DNA from 2 places in the Streptomyces sp. NPDC047130 genome. Region 1 is predicted to be linked to the other one. Evidence: riboswitches for the same ligand, from Rfam matches in the RefSeq annotation. Region 1 holds a riboswitch; the other holds the start of a gene.
What was found. A riboswitch is a leader RNA that binds a small molecule or an ion and turns the genes downstream of it on or off. The one in region 1 is predicted to bind cyclic di-AMP.

Region 2: it holds a riboswitch for cyclic di-AMP, as region 1 does, so the genes downstream of both, ABZ836_RS27580 (transglycosylase family protein) here and ABZ836_RS26805 (M23 family metallopeptidase) in region 1, are expected to answer to the same signal.

What each region holds. Positions count from the first base shown of each region.
Region 1 is NZ_JBEYUK010000030.1:61,483-66,704, reverse strand. It holds gene ABZ836_RS26820 (MFS transporter) at 1-189, shown strand, start outside; gene trmB (tRNA (guanosine(46)-N7)-methyltransferase TrmB) at 327-1,088, shown strand; gene ABZ836_RS26810 (aldo/keto reductase) at 1,246-2,190, opposite strand; gene ABZ836_RS26805 (M23 family metallopeptidase) at 2,297-3,331, opposite strand; cyclic di-AMP (ydaO/yuaA leader) riboswitch at 3,343-3,482, opposite strand; gene ABZ836_RS26800 (PP2C family protein-serine/threonine phosphatase) at 3,782-4,918, opposite strand; tRNA gene ABZ836_RS26795 (tRNA-Met) at 5,083-5,156, opposite strand; gene ABZ836_RS26790 (dihydrofolate reductase family protein) at 5,206-5,222, opposite strand, start outside.
Region 2 is NZ_JBEYUK010000033.1:15,310-20,531, forward strand. It holds gene ABZ836_RS27565 (DUF501 domain-containing protein) at 1-200, opposite strand, end outside; gene ABZ836_RS27570 (septum formation initiator family protein) at 380-847, opposite strand; gene eno (phosphopyruvate hydratase) at 1,054-2,340, opposite strand; gene ABZ836_RS27580 (transglycosylase family protein) at 2,603-3,298, opposite strand; cyclic di-AMP (ydaO/yuaA leader) riboswitch at 3,303-3,470, opposite strand; gene ABZ836_RS27585 (transglycosylase family protein) at 3,697-4,962, opposite strand; gene ABZ836_RS27590 (cytochrome P450) at 5,100-5,222, opposite strand, start outside.

The sequences.
Region 1 (5,222 bases):
GAGTCGGGGAACCTGGACGCGGCGTGCGAACAGGGGGTCCGGGCGGTGGAGGTCGCCGGGCGGATCTCGTCCGCGCGGACGACGGAGTACGTGCGGGACCTGCTCACACGGCTCGAGCCGTACGGGGACGAACCGCGGGTCGTCGAGTTACGCGAACGCGCCCGCCCCCTCCTCGGCACCCCGGCCTGACGCACCCCCGGGCCGGGCGCCCCGGCCCGATCTCACTCCCCGGGGGCACTCCCCGGAGGCTCCCGCCCCTGGGACGGTCGGGCCGGGGGCGAGGGTGCGGGGTGCCGGGGGTGGGGGGACCGTAAACTCGGGGCATTGTGTCTGACGACCTGAACTCCCACCGTCGCCCCCCGCGGACCCCCCGGTTCCCGGACGGACCGCAGCCCGACCCGGCCGGCTCCCACTTCGAGCGCCGCATCCGCAGCTTCCAGCCCCGCCGCAGCCGCGTCACCACGGGCCAGGCCGACGCCATCGACCGCCTCTGGCCCCTGTGGGGCCTGGACATCGACGGCAGCCGCGTCCTCGACCTCACCGGCCTGTTCGGCGACGACCACCCCGTCGTGCTGGAGATCGGCTTCGGCATGGGCGAGGCGACCGCCCAGATGGCCGCCGACGACCCGGGGACCAACATCCTCGCGGTGGACGTGCACACCCCGGGCCAGGGCAACCTGCTGAACCTCGCCGAGAAGAGCGGCCTGACCAACGTCCGGGTGGCCAACGGCGACGCGATCATCCTGCTCCGCGAGATGCTCACGCCCGACGCGCTGTCCGGCCTCCGCGTCTACTTCCCGGACCCCTGGCCCAAGAAGCGGCACCACAAGCGACGGCTGATCCAGCCCGAGTTCCTGGACCTCGCCGCCACCCGGATGCGCCCGGGCGCCGTGCTGCACTGCGCCACGGACTGGGAGCCGTACGCGGAGCAGATGCTGGAGGTGCTCACCGCGCACCCCCGCTTCGCGAACACCCGGCCCGACGGCGGATTCGCCCCCCGCCCGGAGTTCCGTCCGCTGACCCGGTTCGAGGGACAGGGGCTGGACAAGGGGCACGTCGTCCGCGACCTGCTGTTCCGCCGCGTCTGACGCTCCGCCGCGGCCGACGCGGCGACCGCCGGGACCGCAGAAACCGCCGGGGCCGGTGGAGCCGCCGGGACCGCTGGAGCCGCCGGAGCCGCCGGGGCCGCGGAAGTCCCGGAGCCGCCGGGGGCCGCAGCGACCGCGCCGACCGCGGCCCCCGGGGTCAGGCCGAGGCCTCGTCCAGGCGCGCCAGTTCCGCCTCGGTGAGCCGGAGGTCCGCCACCGCGGTGAGGTCCGGCAGCTGCTCGGCCGTGCGCGCGGAGGCGATCGGCGCCACCACCGTCGGCCGGGAGGCCAGCCAGGCGAGCGCGACCGTGGCCACCGCCGCGCCGTGCGCCCCGGCGATCCCGTCGAGCGCCTCCAGCACCCGCCGGCCCCGCTCGCTCTCCAGGTGCTTGCCCGCACCCGCCGCCCGCGGGCTGTCCACCGTGGTCCCGGGGCGGTACTTGCCGGTCAGGAAGCCGGACGCCAGGGCGTAGTAGGGGACGGCGGCCAGCCCCGCCCGTTCGGCGACGTCCCGGAGCGGGCCCTCGTAGGTGTCCCGGGAGACCAGGTTGTAGTGCGGCTGGACCGCCACGTACCGGGCGTAGCCCTCGCGCTCGGAGAAGTCCAGCGACTCCTGGAGCCGCTCGGCGCTGATGTTGGACGCGGCGATCGCCCGCACCTTGCCCTCGCGGACGAGCTGGTCGAGGGCGAGCAGGATCTCCTCGACCGGCGTGTCGGGCTGGTCGTAGTGCGTGTAGTAGAGGTCGATGTGGTCGGTGCCCAGCCGGCGCAGCGAGGCCTCCGCCGCGGCCTTGATGGTGGCGGCCGACAGGCCCCGGTACCGCGGGTGCTGGCTGACCTTGGTGGCGACGACCACCTCGGAGCGGTTGCCCCGGGCCTTGAGCCACCGGCCGATGACGGTCTCCGACTCGCCGCCCTCGTTGCCCTCGACCCAGGCGGAGTAGGAGTCGGCGGTGTCGACGAAGTTGCCGCCGGCCTCGGTGTACGCGTCGAGGACGGCGAAGGACTCCCGTTCGTCGGCGGTCCAGCCGAAGACGTTGCCGCCGAGGGCGAGCGGGAAGACCTCGAGTCCGGACGAGCCCAGCTTGCGCAGTTCAGTCATGTCCGTGGACAACGCGACCGCCCGGCAGGTCATTCCGGCACTTCGGCACTCCGGCGCTTCGGCGCTCGGACACACCGTCAGGACACCGCCGGGCGGGCGCGGGAGGTCAGAGGTTGACGCCCCTGTCGGCCAGCCAGGCCCTCGGGTCCACGCCGTCCCCGCCGCCGGGGTGCACCTCGAGGTGCAGGTGCGGGCCGGTGACGTTGCCGGTCGCGCCCACGCGGCCGATGACGTCACCGGTGGTGACCTTCTGGCCGACGCTCACATTGATCGAGGACTGGTGGCAGTACCAGATCTCCGTGCCGTCCTCGAGGGTGAGGACGGTCCGGTACCCGTACGAGCCGGACCAGCCGGCCTCGGTGACGGTGCCCGAGTGGACGGCCTTCAGCAGGGTGCCGGTGGGGGCCGCCAGGTCGAGGCCGGTGTGGTAGCCGGACGACCACATGGAGCCGGCCTGCATGTAGGTGGAGGTGACCGTGTAGGACGCGGCCGGCGCGACGTAGCTGGCGGCCAGCTTGGCGAGGCGCTCGGCCTCGGCCTTGGCCTTCGCCTCCTGCTCGGCCTTCTCGGCGGCGGCCTCGCGGGCCTTGGCCTCGGCCTTCTCCTTGGCGGCCTTCTCGGCGGCGGCGCGGGTGGCGGCCTCCTGGGCCTCCTGCTCGGCCTGCGCGTCGGCCTCCTCCTGCTGCTGGGCGGCCTGGGCCATGATGCGGGCGCGCAGGGCCTCGCCGGCGTCGCCGGAGGACGCGCTCTCGGCGGGGGCGACGCCCATCTCACCGAGGACGCTGGGCGCGTCGTCGGCCGCGGTTTCGGCCTCGGACCCGCCGGGAAGCAGGGAGGTGACCGGGTCGAGCGACGGCATGTTCGGCATGGTGATCTGCACGGGCGCCTTGCCGGGGGCGGCGGTGGCCATGCCGCCCGCACCGACGGCGGCGATCACGCCCACGCCGAGAACGGTCGAACTCCGTGCGAGACCGCGCTGCTTGGCCACCCGGTGGCGGCCTCTCTGGACGGTTCCCTCGCTGGGGTTCCACTCCTCGTGGGAAGCCTCGCCGGCGAAGCCGGTGGCGGGGCCGTACGCGTCGGCAGCTTCACGCTGGCTCGGCACGAAAAGCAGATCAGGGGCAGGTCGGTTCGACGCCACGGGGGCGTGCTCCTTTCCTTCCGTCTCGCCTACCGGGTTAGCTGACGGGTTCGGAGCGGGAAGGTCTCCTACGCGCGTATACAGAGATACGCCCGATTCACCCCGGAAAGTGGTTCCCCGGTTCCCTCGCGGGATTCGGCAGAGCGCACGGAGCCGTCGCTGGTGACGGCTGGGACAGCCGCGCGCTGCGTTATCGAACGTTAATATAAGCGGTGGCTCAATTCCAAGCCGTTCCTTCACATCCCCCGACGCTTTGGCCCGAACCTATGGATGTGCATCTGGGCGAAACGGACATGGTCTCGGTCACATGTCACCGACCGGATTGGCTTGATCACCACGCGCCCCCACGTCCTCGACGGCGCCCCTCCGGTCCCTGATCCGGCCCGCTCCGGCCCGCTCCGGCCCGTCCCCGCCCGGCCCGTCCCCGCCCGCTCCGGCGGTCCCGGCCGGTCAGCCGCAGCGCACCGCGAGCAGCGCCATGTCGTCCTCCACGCCGCCTCCCGCGTGCAGGGCCACGTCCTCGGACAGGAAGCCCAGCAGCTCCTCCGGTTCGCCGAACACCCTGCCGTCCAGGCGCTCGACGGGGTCGTAGAACACGCCGTGCGCGTCCCGGGCCTCGGTCAGGCCGTCGGTGTAGAAGAGGACGACGCTGCCCGGGCGCACCTCGACCGGGGGCCCCGACCGGGCGGGGCCGACCATCTCGCCGAGGGCGAGCGGTCCGCCGTGCTCCCCCACCTCGAGGTACCGCGGCCGCGCCCCGGGCTCCAGCAGCAGCGGCGGCGGATGGCCGTGGTTGACCAGCTGCACCGTCCGGCCGTCCCGGGAGAACTGGGCGAACACCGCCGTGACGAAGCCCTCGGCCTTCTCCAGCTCCACCGCCCGGCGCTCCCGCTCCCGCACCACCGCCTGGTCCATCCTGCGGCCGCACTCCTCGATGGTGGCGGCCCGCTCCGCGACCTCGCGGAAGACGCCGACCACCACCGCCACGGCCGTGACGGCGGTCATCCCCTTGCCCCGCACGTCGCCCAGCATCATCCGCACGCCGTAGGGGGTGTCCTGCACGGCGTAGAGGTCCCCGCCGATTCTCGCCTCCTGCTGGGCGGCCTCGTACAGGGAGGCGACGCGCAGCGCGCCGAGCCGCGTCTGCGGCTGCGGCATCACCGCCCGCTGCGCGGCCTCGGCCATCTCCCGGGCGGTGGCGAGCCGTACGTCCCCCCGCCGGACCACGGTGTTCACCACGCCGGCCAGCGCGGCGACGATGACGACGGTGAACAGCTCGGTGGCGAACTGGGCCGCCGAGAGCGCGTCGCGGAACAGCAGCACCGCCACCGTGCACCCCACCGACAGCAGCCCGATCACCGCGGTGGCGCGGAGCGTGTAGAGGGGAGCGGCGATCAGCGGCGCGGCGGCGAAGAACGGCACGGGAGTCACGTCCGGCGGCGTGACCCGGTCGTAGACCAGGCCGAACAGCAGCGTCAGGCACGGCAGCACGCGCAGGACCATCCGCGCGTAGTGCACCCACCGCCGGTGGCGTCCGACGGCGGGGGGTTCGACCGCCGGGTCCACCGGTCCACCTCGCCGCAGCATGCCCTCCATGGTTCCGCTCCCGGCCGGAACCGGCGACCGGTGGGCCCCGCCCGGCTGAAGCGGCGCCCGGCCGCCCCGCGGAAGGGGCCCCACGGACCGGCCGCCCTGCAGACGCAAACACTCAGGGCCGGAATCCTGAAAGGATTCCGGCCCTGAGCCTTCAGTAGCGGGGACAGGATTTGAACCTGCGACCTCTGGGTTATGAGCCCAGCGAGCTACCGAGCTGCTCCACCCCGCGTCGTTGTGTCTTTACTGTACGACATTCCCGCGGGAAAAAGCGAATCGGTTCACGCCGGCCCGCCGA
Region 2 (5,222 bases), on a different contig from region 1:
CAGGTCAGGTAGTACGTCGTCGGGAAGGGCGTGCCGTCCGGCAGCCGCGGGGCCGTCTCCACGACGTCCGGCTGTCCGCAGGGGCAGCGGTGCGCGATGGCGCGCAGGCCGCGCGGCGGGCGGCCGAGCTGGAGCTGGAACGCCTCGACGTCCGCTTCGGTGGGCTCGGTGCGCGGGGTGGAGGGCGGGGGCGTTTCCATGCCGGGGATCAGTCTCTCTCGGTCTGCTGCTGCGATCTTCTGCTGCGGTCTTCTGCTGCGGACGGAAGTCCTGCCGCGGGGCCTCGTGCGACGGCTCCGGGACGGTGGTGCAGGGGGACAGTCTCTCAGGCACCCGCCCCCGCCGGCGGCGACCGGGGCGGCCGGTCGGCGCCGCGGGGTCAGCCCGCGGCGTCGGCCCGGTCCACGTCGTCCCAGAGGACGGCGTACCAGGGGCGGTCCGCCACGGGCCGCCCGGTGTCCCGCCGCGGGGCGGCGGAGCCGCGCACGGTGAAGCCGCTCTCGCCCGGCCGCAGGTGGTGCAGCCGCTTCCTGATCTGCTGCTCGGCGTAGGCGTCGTCCTTCCACCGCGCCTTGAGGTCGCGCAGCTCCTCCACCCGCTCGCGGGCGGCGTCGCGCTCCTCCTCCAGCTTCGCGACCTCGGCGCGCTGGGAGACGTACTGCCGGGTCGGGTAGGCCAGGGCGACGACCAGGGTGCAGAGCACCAGGGCCAGCAGCGCCGCGCGGCCGGTGAGCCGGGAGCGGCGTGCCTGACGGCGGGTCTGGGAGCGGTAGACGCGGGCGGCGGTCTGCTCACCGAGCAGCCGCAGCCGGGTGGTCGTGGAGAACCGGTCCCGGTTCTGCGCCATCTTCTCCGCGCCTCCCCGTGGGCGTTTCGTGTGCCGTGCGTGCCGTGTGCCGTGCGGCGTGTGCCGTGCGGGCCGGCGTCGTGCTGTCCCGTCCCGCGTGCTCCTTCCCCGCACACGGTACGTGACGCCGGGACGCCGTGGGGCGCGGACAGGGGCGTGCCCCCGGAGCCGGGGCTCCGGGGGCACGCGAGGGGCCGTCGGGCAGGTCAGCCCTTGAAGCGCGGGAAGGCGCTGCGGCCGGCGTACACGGCGGCGTCGTCGAGGATCTCCTCGATGCGCAGCAGCTGGTTGTACTTGGCGACGCGCTCGGAGCGGGCCGGGGCGCCGGTCTTGATCTGGCCGCAGTTGGTGGCGACGGCGAGGTCGGCGATGGTGACGTCCTCGGTCTCGCCGGAGCGGTGGGACATCATGCACTTGAAGCCGTTGCGCTGGGCCAGCTCGACGGCGTCCAGGGTCTCGGTCAGGGAGCCGATCTGGTTGACCTTGACCAGCAGGGCGTTGGCGGCGCCCTCCTCGATGCCGCGGCCGAGGCGCTCGGGGTTGGTGACGAAGAGGTCGTCGCCGACGAGCTGGACCTTGTCGCCCAGCTTCTCGGTGATGACCTTCCAGCCGTCCCAGTCGTCCTCGAACAGCGGGTCCTCGATGGACACCAGCGGGTAGGCCGCGACGAGCTCCTCGTAGTACTCCGTCATCTCGGCGGCGGAGCGCTCCTTGCCCTCGAATAGGTACTTGCCGTCCTTGTAGAACTCGGAGGCGGCGACGTCGAGGGCGAGGGCGACCTGCTGGCCGGGGGTGTAGCCGGCCTCCTTGATCGCCTCGAGGATCAGGTCCAGGGCCTCGCGGTTGGAGCCGAGGTTCGGGGCGAAGCCGCCCTCGTCGCCGAGGCCGGTGGACAGGCCCTTGGTCTTCAGCACCTTCTTCAGCGTGTGGTAGACCTCGGTGCCCCAGCGCAGGGCCTCGGAGAAGGACTCGGCGCCGATCGGCGCGATCATGAACTCCTGGATGTCCACGTTGGAGTCGGCGTGCGAGCCGCCGTTCAGGATGTTCATCATCGGCACCGGCAGCAGGTGCGCGTTGGGGCCGCCCAGGTAGCGGAAGAGCGGCAGGTCGCTGGCCTCGGCGGCGGCGTGGGCGACGGCGAGGGAGACGCCGAGGATGGCGTTGGCGCCGAGCGAGCCCTTGTTGTCGGTGGCGTCCAGGTCGAACATCGCCTGGTCGATCAGGCGCTGCTCGGTGGCGTCGTAGCCGACGAGCTCCGGGCCGATCTGCTCGATGACGGCGAGGACGGCCTTCTCGACGCCCTTGCCGAGGTAGCGGTTCTTGTCGCCGTCGCGGAGCTCGACGGCCTCGAAGGCGCCGGTGGAGGCGCCGGACGGGACGGCGGCACGACCCGTGCTGCCGTCGTCGAGGCCGACCTCGACCTCGACCGTGGGGTTGCCTCGGGAGTCCAGGATTTCCCGGGCTACGACGACGTCGATGGACGGCACGAGCATCTCCTTCTGGGATGTGACGCGGGTGGCGCCGGACCACCTGGCCCGGCACGGGGTGCACAGCCTCCGTGGCTCTGCGAGACCGAGCCTAACCGGCCGGGCGGGATCGGCCAGCCGGTCACCCCCTGTACGGAGGGGTAACAGGAGATTAATTGTTCCGGCTCGAAACAAAAAGCCCTGGAGGCGGATCCGCCGGAAACGCCCCCGCCCCCGGGCGCGTGGTGACGCGCCCGGGGGCGGGAGGTTCGTGCGACGGGCGGACCGGTCAGCCCAGGTGCAGCATCTGGCCCGGGTAGATCAGGCGCGGGTCCTCGACGACGTCCTTGTTCAGCTTGAAGAGCTTCTTCCAGCCGCCCTTGATGTCGTGCTCCTCGGCGATCAGGCTGAGCGAGTCGCCCTTGACGACCTTGTACTCACCGTCACCCTTGAGGACCTTCTCGCCGGTGGGCGTGGTGACCTTCTCCTGCTTCTTCGGCTTCTCCGCCTTGGCGGGCTGGGCCGGGGTCTCCTCGGCCTGCGGCGCGGGGGCGGGAGCCTCCTGCTGCGGGGCCTCCTGGGCGGGGGCCTCGGCGGCGCCGCCCTGGTAGGGGGTGCTGGAGAGGCCGGTGCCGCAGTGCGGCCAGGCGCCCGGGCCCTGCTCGGCGAGGACCTTCTCGGCTATCTCGATCTGCTGGGCCTTGGTGGCCTGGTTGGCCTGGGCGGCGTACTGGGTGCCGCCGAAGCCGGCCCAGGTCTGGCTGGTGAACTGCAGACCGCCGTAGAAGCCGTTGCCGGTGTTGATGGACCAGTCGCCGCCCGACTCGCACTGGGCGACGGCGTCCCACTCGGACTCGGTGGCGGCGGACGCGGTGCCCGCCGTCAGCAGCGGGGCGGCCACGACCGCGCCGGTGAGACCGGCGACGGCGAGAGCGCGCTTGGCCTTGGACGGACGACGGTGCTTGCCCTGGCAGGTAAACGACATGGAGGTATCCCCTCACCGACGCCTACGAGGTGAGCTGTCGGGTTCGGGCTATGAGGGTCGCCCGGCCGCACACCTCTCGGTGCGCGGCTTCACCCCTAGCCGTTCCGGCGGTCTGGCCGCCGGGCCGGCACTTACCTGGTTCCCCCGCTCCTGCCTACGGCGCATGACGCGACGACATGTCCCGTACGGCCGTTGGCAGGATTAGGCGTGACGGCCGCCGGGGCCCGCTGGAGCGAGCGGTTCGACGTTAGCCACGCCCATGCCGGGATTTCAAAGACGATCAGGGCTTCTGAGACCCATCTCTCACTTCTCCGGAATCAGACATTCCAGGACGAAAAGGCGGGTAACTCCCCCGATTTTGCCCGCCTTTCGCCCTTCTCCTGCCGTCGTCCCGACCGCTACGGGAGGGTGAGGACCATGCCCGACACCAGGCGGTCCGGGTCCTTCCCGATCAGGTCGCGGTTCTCCTCGTAGAGGGCGCGCCAGCCGCCCTTGACGCCTTCCGACTTGGCGATGGAGACCAGGCTGTCGCCGGCCCGCACCTGGTAGGTGTCCGCGGGGGCGGCGTGCCGGCCCGAGGTGCCGGAGCCGGACTGCGCGGCGGTCTCGTCGGCGCTGGGGCCGCGGTGGCGGCCGGAGCCGGAGGAGGAACCGGTGCTCTCCTCCTGCGCGGTGTCCCCGCCGAAGAGCGGGGTGTCGTCCTGGAAGAGGGGACCGTCGCCGTCGCCGAACAGCGGGGCGTCCTCGTCCGGCGCGTCCTCGCCGGTGGCGCCGTCCTGCTCGCCGCCGTCGCCGCGGACCGGGACGTCCTCGCCGGAGCCGCCCTTGCCGGTCCCGCCCTTGTCGCTGTCGTCCTTGCCGCTGTCGCCGCCGACGCCGTTCTGGCCGTCCTGGCCGTTCTGGCCCCCGCCGGTCTCGGGCAGGTCCGGGATCACCGGGCTGCCGGTGCCGGTGTCCACCAGGCCGAGGTCCTGGCCGAGGTCCAGGAGGCCGCCGCCCTGCGCGGAACCGTAGCCGGAGCCGGGGAGGAAGCCGTGGTCCGAGGCGCCGTTCGCGCCCTCGCCGGACCGCCCCTGCCCACGGGCGTCACCGGTCTCGCCGTCCACGACGCCCGACTTGTCGCTGTTGCGGCTCCTGTCGCTCTTGTCGGTCTTGCCGCTTTCGCCGGTTCCGGCCAGGTCGCCGCCGACGGAACCCCAGCCGGAGGCCGAGCCGTCGAAGGCGCCGGGGCCGGTCACGTCGCCGGTCCGCAGCGCGTCCACGCCGGTGTCCACCTCGGCGGCGGGGCCGTCCTCGCGCAGACCGTTCATGGCGCCGCAGGCCAGCCACGGGGTGGCTCCCTGCTCGGCGAGGATCCGCTCGGCCACCGCGATCTGCTGGGAGCGGCTCGCCTCCGACGGCTTGGAGGCGTACGACAGGCCGCCGTGCTCCTCCCACTGGTCCTGGGAGAGCTGCAGGCCGCCGTAGAACCCGTTGCCGGTGTCGGCGCTCCAGGCGCCGCCGCTCTCGCATTCGGCGACCCGGTCCCAGGTGGCCCCCTCGGCCGCGCCGGCGCTCGAGGCCGCGAACAGCGGGAGGGCGAGTGCGGAACCGGTCACGCCGGCCGCGACGACGACCGCCGGCGCCTGACGGGGGCGGCGGTGACGACCGTTTCCGGAGAGCATGCGGGTGGCCTTTCGTCGACTACAGGGGCCGCGTCGACCCGGTCGGCATCCCGCCGCAGGGGTCGTCGCGTCTGTGCGGGAACGTAGCCGGTGATCAACGTTCGTCACAACTCGATGTCGCAAGGAACACACGAACGTCACGGAACTGTCGAGGTCGTGCTTCCACTTGAGCCCTGCTCGGGGGCGAACTCGACCGGAAGAGTTCGCAGGCCACGCATGATCAGTCCGCCCCTCCATCGCAACTCGGCGGGCTCCAGGCC